DNA from 2 places in the Glutamicibacter sp. NPDC087673 genome. Region 2 is predicted to be linked to the other one. Evidence: predicted binding sites of a transcription regulator. Region 2 holds the regulator's gene; the other holds the start of a gene.

Region 1 (3,408 bases), on a different contig from region 2:
AAGCAGATTGGTTAGAATATCGGTGGTATGTCTACCGATGGTGGATTACATGCAAAACCGAAACCTGAGAAAACTGGTCCAAGGACAGAGGTGAGAACGTATGGCTGAGAATGAATTGCTGGTGGATTTCGTCATGAACCCGGATTCGGAATTGGACGAGCGTTCGCAACAGATCCTCAACCTGGAAAAGTTGTGGTGGAAGTATGCCGGGGCCAAGGAACAAGCCATTACCAAGCAGTTTTCGATGTCGCCGACGAATTATTACCAGCTGCTGAACCAGCTGATTGAAACCGACGCGGCACTGGCCTACGACCCGATGTTGGTCAAGCGCCTGCGCAGAGCACGTTCCACAAAACGTCGCGTGGGCGGTAAGGTCGGCACGGGACGATAACCCTGCCTGCCGTGACCAATCAGACCTCGAGCAAGGACAAGAATGACCAACTACCCGCGTGACGAATTTGATCGCGTTCCGGAGTTCAGCACCCGTGTGGGTTCGCACCACGCCCACGGATGGGCGCAGTCCGCCGCGTCGAAGTCAACCGGTGGGAAATTGCGCTGGGTAGTGCTGACCGCTGTACTCGTGCTGGTGATCGGTGCCTTGTCCTTCATCTTCGGCCCTCAGCTCAAGGAGACCCTCGCGACTTCCACGGGAAGCGACACCTCGCAAACCCAGGAAGTCACCGCCGAGCCCTCCGTGGAACCCACACCTAGTGAATCCGCATCGCCAACGAGCACCATCGATGACGAAGACGTGCTCTACGGCCAGCTGATTGGCGTGTACAACGCGGCAAGTGTTGCCGGTCTGGCTAATGAAGGCGAAGACGCCATGGCCGAAGCCGGGTTCACCAGCATTGTGGCCGACAACTGGACCAGGCCCGCAGAAGTCTCCACGGTTTATTACATGTCCGAGTCCTACCGCACTACCGCTGAAAAAGCTGCAGAAATCCTGAATATCGACGAAGTTCTGCAGACCAGCAACATTCCGAACCGGGTCACCGTGGTTCTGGGCTCCGATGACACCCTGGGGCTAAACGAATAATTCGTTCAAAATTCCATTCGCTCAGAGCCGATCGGCTTGCACTCGCCATGCGAGAGTGCCAATATTTGTATTAGCACTCATGCGTTGCGACTGCTAACGCCGGTCGGCTTTTGCGTTCTCCAAGAACTCCATGAAGCACCGGACAGCGGATGCAGGGCGTGGGCGTGGAAAATACCTCAGATAGCGAGAGCTGGAACGGTTGCTGGCCCGATGCCGCACCGGTCCACTCGTCCGTCGCGGGCGCTGTCTGTCGGTTGCATTTTCGCAAAATCGTCCCGAAAGGACCGTACGCCACAATGGCTAAGATGATTGCATTTGACGAGGAAGCACGCCGCGGACTTGAGCGCGGCCTGAACACCCTTGCTGACGCGGTGAAGGTCACCCTGGGCCCACGCGGCCGCAACGTTGTTCTGGAAAAGAAGTGGGGCGCTCCTACTATCACCAACGACGGCGTGTCCATCGCTAAGGAAATCGACCTCGAAGAGCCTTACGAGAAGATCGGCGCAGAGCTGGTCAAGGAAGTTGCCAAGAAGACCGACGACGTCGCTGGCGACGGTACCACCACCGCAACCGTGCTGGCACAGGCACTGGTCAAGGAAGGCCTGCGCAACGTTGCCGCAGGTGCTGACCCAATCGCACTGCGCCGCGGTATCGACAAGGCCGTAGAAGCTGTTACCGCTGAACTGTTCGCCGCTGCGAAGAAGGTCGAGTCCAAGGATCAGATCGCTGCTACCGCTTCGATCTCTGCTGGCGATCCGGAAATCGGCGCACTGATCGCTGAAGCTCTCGACAAGGTCGGCGAGCAGGGCGTTATCACCGTTGAAGAATCCAACACCTTCGGCCTGGAGCTGGAGCTGGCAGAGGGCATGCGCTTCGACAAGGGCTACATCTCCGCTTACTTCGTCACCGACGCTGAGCGCCAGGAAACCGTTCTCGAGGACCCTTACGTCCTCATCGTGAACTCGAAGATCTCCTCGGTCAAGGACATGGTGACCTTGCTGGAGAAGGTCATGCAGTCGAACAAGTCGCTGCTGATCATCGCCGAAGATGTCGAGGGCGAAGCCCTGGCTACCCTGATCCTGAACAAGATCCGCGGCCTGTTCAAGTCCGTTGCTGTCAAGGCTCCGGGCTTCGGCGACCGTCGCAAGGCCATGCTGACCGACATCGCTATCCTCACCGGCGGCCAGGTTGTTTCCGAGGAAATCGGCCTGTCCCTGGATAACGTAGGCCTGGAAGTCCTCGGTACCGCCCGCAAGGTCGTTATCACCAAGGACGAGACCACCATCGTTGAAGGTGGCGGCGAAGCCGACGCCATCGAGGGACGCAAGGCCCAGATCGCAGCCGAGATCAAGAACACCGACTCGGACTACGACCGCGAGAAGCTGCAGGAGCGCCACGCAAAGCTCTCCGGCGGTGTCGCTGTGCTGAAGGCCGGCGCTGCTACCGAGGTCGAGCTCAAGGAGCGCAAGCACCGCATCGAAGATGCCGTGCGTAACGCCAAGGCAGCTGTTGAAGAAGGCATCGTCGCCGGTGGTGGCGTTGCACTGATCCAGGCTGGCGCTGCAGCATTCGAGAAGCTGGTTCTGGAAGGCGACGAAGCGACCGGTGCGAACATCGTTCGCGTTGGCATCGAAGCCCCACTGAAGCAGATTGCACTGAACGCTGGCATGGAGCCAGGCGTTGTCGCTGACAAGGTCAAGGGCCTGCCTGCAGGCCACGGCCTGAACGCTGCAACCGGCGAATACGTGAACCTGCTCGAAGCTGGTGTCAACGACCCCGTGAAGGTGACCCGTTCGGCACTGCAGAACGCAGCATCGATCGCTGGCCTGTTCCTGACCACCGAGGCTGTTGTCGCAGAAAAGCCAGCTCCTGCTGGCTCTGCCCCAGCCGGTGGCGACGACATGGGCGGCATGGGCGGAATGGGCGGCTTCTAAGCTTCCCGCATGCACCAAGCACGCACTAAGCACGCAGTAATCGCGCCGATGGCCCGGATCCTTTCGAAGAATCCGGGCCATCGGCCGTTTAACGTGGGACAAGCGTTGCACTACAGCCAGCTGTGCAACAGCTCCAGCTCGGCGCCCAAATTATTCCGCGCGCGCTGCTCCCAGCGCCGGGATCCGGCTTCGGTGCCGTAGATCAGTTCTTTCTCCAACAGGCCGCTGAGGATCTTGCTGCGCCCGGAAGCAAGCACATGGCGGGGAAGATGCCCGTACTCCTTGTAGATCGCCTCGGCGTAGCGCTGGTAGGCCGGAGCGGGGCGGGCCAGGACCTCCAGATCGGCATCGCAGAGGATATGGCCCAGGCGATCGGTTTCTGCCGGGGCATGCTTGGCGGTGAGCATGACCAGCCCGCTGACCTTCGAGACGGCA
Region 2 (3,408 bases):
GTCGCCGGCTTGATCGCCGACGAGCTGATTGATGCCAAGGCCGCGTTCGCCGGCACATTGGTGTTAACGCAGCGAGGCCGGCTCCTGGCCGACCTCGTGGTGCGTGAACTGCTCGATTTCTAAGACTGGGAAACCGCTGCTACTTCATCAGCCGCAGATTGAATTGGTAGCGGTAAGGGCGTCCCTTGTTGGCCTGGATGGCAGCAAGGGCGCCCGAGACCGTCATGAAGACCCAGAGGGCCACGGCGAGTACTGCGAAAAGCCAGCCGATCACCGGCAAGACCATGAGCACATTGAATACGATGGCGAGAATGGTCAGCGGGAACGTGAAATTGAACGCTTCCTTCGATTCCTGTGCAGTGAACGGGCCACGGTCCCGGAATACGGCAAAGACGATTGCCGAAGGAACGCAACCCAAGATGGCACCGAAGTGGGCCATCATTGCCCACTGGCGATCTTCTGAAGGAGTCAGCGGCAGCGCAGAGGTCCTGGAACCTTCGAAGCGGGAATTCTCCGATGGCTTCGTCTGGCGTGATGTCACTATTTTTCCTTGTCTTGCTAAGTGTGGTTCCTCTTATCATAGCGACCGCGGCTGGGCGCACGGGGAGATTCGCAGACTAATCTCCAACTATTAGTCAATCGTTAGGAAACCGTAATCTTCGGTCGTGAGAAAATCGATCAATTCTTCAATCCGGCCCAAGAGCTGCGGTTCAAGCTGCCCGTAATGCTGCACCGTGGACAAGAGCCGCTGCCATCCGATGCCGATGTCTTCCGCGGTGGAGTGCGGCCAGCCAAAGGCCCGGAGCACACCGGTTTTCCAATCGGTGCCCTTGGGGATCACCGGCCAAGCCTTGATGCCCAGTGTCGCAGGCTTGATCGCCTGCCATACATCCACGTACGGGTGGCCGAGGATCAGCACGTTTTGCGCTGCACCGGGGACCTTCATCGCCTCGGCAACGATGCGCGATTCCTTGCTTCCGGCAACCAGGTGGTCAACCAGGATTCCCAGGCGGCGCTGCGCGGAGGGGGCGAAGTCGCGGATAGCCCCGGCAAGATCGTCCACGCCATGCAGCGGTTCAACGACGATGCCTTCAACACGCAGGTCGTGGCCCCAAACTTTTTCAACCAGCTCAGCGTCGTGCTTGCCTTCTACCCAGATGCGGCTTGCCCTGGCCTCCCGGGCCTTCAGTCCGGCAACGGCACGCGAACCCGAAGCCGAGACCAGCTTCTGGGGCGGTGCGGCCTTGGCAACGGGATCAATGATCTCCACCGCTTCGCCTTCGAGGAAGAACCCGAAGCCCGCCTGGAAGGAGCGGATCTTGCCGTGGCGGTCCTCGAGCACGATCACGCGCATGCCACCGGATTTCTCGGTACGGATGACTTCTCCTACCCATCCTGAGGTGGCATCTTCCAGAATCATGCCACGTTCAACAGGGACCTGGCGGAGTTTTTTCGGTGCCGGTGCACTCAGATCCCGTGGTCCCCAGGAGTAATTAGTCACGTACTGCCTTTCGCTGTGATCGAATACGCTCGAAATCCAATGCTAGCAACTGCTGAACGTATTAGACTTGGCACTTGACAGGTTAGAGTGCCAAAGCCGGGCACAGGGAATCCAAGGAGGTGCTGTTGTGACAGAGCCGCGACGCCTAGACGTTCTGCGTGCCATCGTGGAGGACTACGTCCAATCCCGTGAGCCAGTGGGTTCCAAAGCGCTCCTTGACCGGCACAACCTCGGTGTCAGCGCCGCGACGATCCGCAATGACATGGCTATGCTGGAAGAAGAGGGGCTCATAGTCGCTCCGCATACTTCCTCCGGACGGATCCCCACCGAAAAGGGATACCGCCGCTTCGTCGATGAGATCGGCGAGCTCAAGCCGCTGTCGCGGGCTGAACGCGACGCCATCAACAAGATCCTGGACAGCTCCACGGACCTGGACGAGATGCTCAAGAGCACCGTTCGCCTCCTGGCGCGGTTGACCAACCAGGTAGCAATGATCCAGGTGCCGCACTACGACACCGCTTCGTTGAAGAACCTCGATCTGGTCGGACTGGGCTCGGCCCAGGTGCTGATGGTGATGATCGCTTCCAATGGCACGGTGGATCAGCGCATGATGCCGGTCCAGCGTTCCTACAGCGATGATGAGCTGGATGACTTGAAGCTGTGGCTGCTCAACAATTTCGGGGGAGTGAAGCTTGCCGAACTTGCCGGCCGGCTCACCCGCATCGAGCGCAGTTCGACGCAGCAGGCCGACCCCCTGGTGGACCAGGTGATCGGTGCGCTGGAAGAAATGGCCCAGGCGGCCAACGCGCAACGCATCATCATGGCAGGCACCGCGAACCTCGCCCGCGTGGAAGGGGACTTCCCGCTGAGCATAACCCCGGTGCTCGAGGCGCTCGAGGAGCAGGTAGTGCTGCTCAAGCTCTTCTCCGAGCTGGAAGCCGATTCGCGCGGCGTGGCCGTGGCCATCGGCACCGAGCACCACTACGGGCAGCTGTCGGAAGCCGCCGTGGTCGCCACCACCTACGGCACCGATGTGCGCAACAAGCTCGGGGTCCTGGGCCCCACCCGGATGAACTATCCAACCTCCATGGCCTCGGTTCGTGCGGTGGCACGGTACCTGTCGAAGATTTTGGCTAACTAGCCTCGCTGGGCACCGCCCGGCACTACCGAATTTCAAGATTCTCAGGAAAGGACACGGCGAATAACGTGAGCTCGCATTACGAGACCCTAGGCGTCGCCAAGGACGCGACCCCGCAGGAAATCAAGAGTGCCTACCGCAAGTTGGCGCGTAAGCTGCACCCGGATGTAAACCCTAGCGATGACGCTGCAGAACAGTTCAAGCTGGTCACCCGAGCCTACGAAGTCCTTTCCGACCAGACCAAGCGCTCCAACTACGACGCCACCGGCGATGAGAACGGCAACGGCCACCCGGGCTTCGGCGGTGGCGGCCAGGGCTTTGGCGGCTTCGGCGACATCTTCGAGCAGTTCTTCGGTGGCGGCCAGGCCCAGGGCCCGGCATCACGCACCCAGCCGGGCCGCGACGCGCTGATCACCATCACCATCGACCTGGAAGACGCGGTCAAGGGCACGGTCTACCCGCTGGAGATGGAAACCGCTGTCACCTGCAAGACGTGCAACGGTTCGTGCACGCGCGAAGGCACCAGCCCGGTCACCTGCGACATCTGCCATGGCGCAGGCCAGGTGCAGCGTCCAGTGCGTTCATTCCTGGGCCAGATGATGACCGTGGAAACCTGTGCGGCCTGCCGCGGTTTCGGCACCACCATCCCGGACCCCTGCCTGGAGTGCAACGGCGAAGGTCGGGTGCGCGAGCATGTGTCCAAGTCGCTGAACGTTCCTGCAGGTGTCGACTCCGGCACCCGCATCCAGCTGCGCGGACAGGGCGAAGC

What was found. Region 2 encodes HrcA, which represses chaperone genes, less so after heat shock. Its sites were predicted from a motif close to TTNGCACTCGNNNNNNNCGAGTGCNAA; they were not measured.
Region 1: groL (chaperonin GroEL) is a predicted target of HrcA. The motif match lies at 1,110-1,136, and genes of this name have one in related genera.

The regions. Positions count from the first base shown of each region.
Region 1 covers NZ_JBIUWB010000007.1:125,598-129,005, reverse strand. The annotation lists gene ACIOTL_RS16305 (DUF3263 domain-containing protein) at 101-391, shown strand; gene ACIOTL_RS16300 (LytR C-terminal domain-containing protein) at 434-1,039, shown strand; gene groL (chaperonin GroEL) at 1,336-2,973, shown strand; gene ACIOTL_RS16290 (DUF4031 domain-containing protein) at 3,084-3,408, opposite strand, start outside.
Region 2 covers NZ_JBIUWB010000003.1:318,784-322,191, reverse strand. The annotation lists gene hemW (radical SAM family heme chaperone HemW) at 1-123, shown strand, start outside; gene ACIOTL_RS09065 (DUF4870 domain-containing protein) at 140-541, opposite strand; gene ACIOTL_RS09060 (DUF3097 domain-containing protein) at 632-1,501, opposite strand; gene hrcA (heat-inducible transcriptional repressor HrcA) at 1,629-2,642, shown strand; gene dnaJ (molecular chaperone DnaJ) at 2,708-3,408, shown strand, end outside.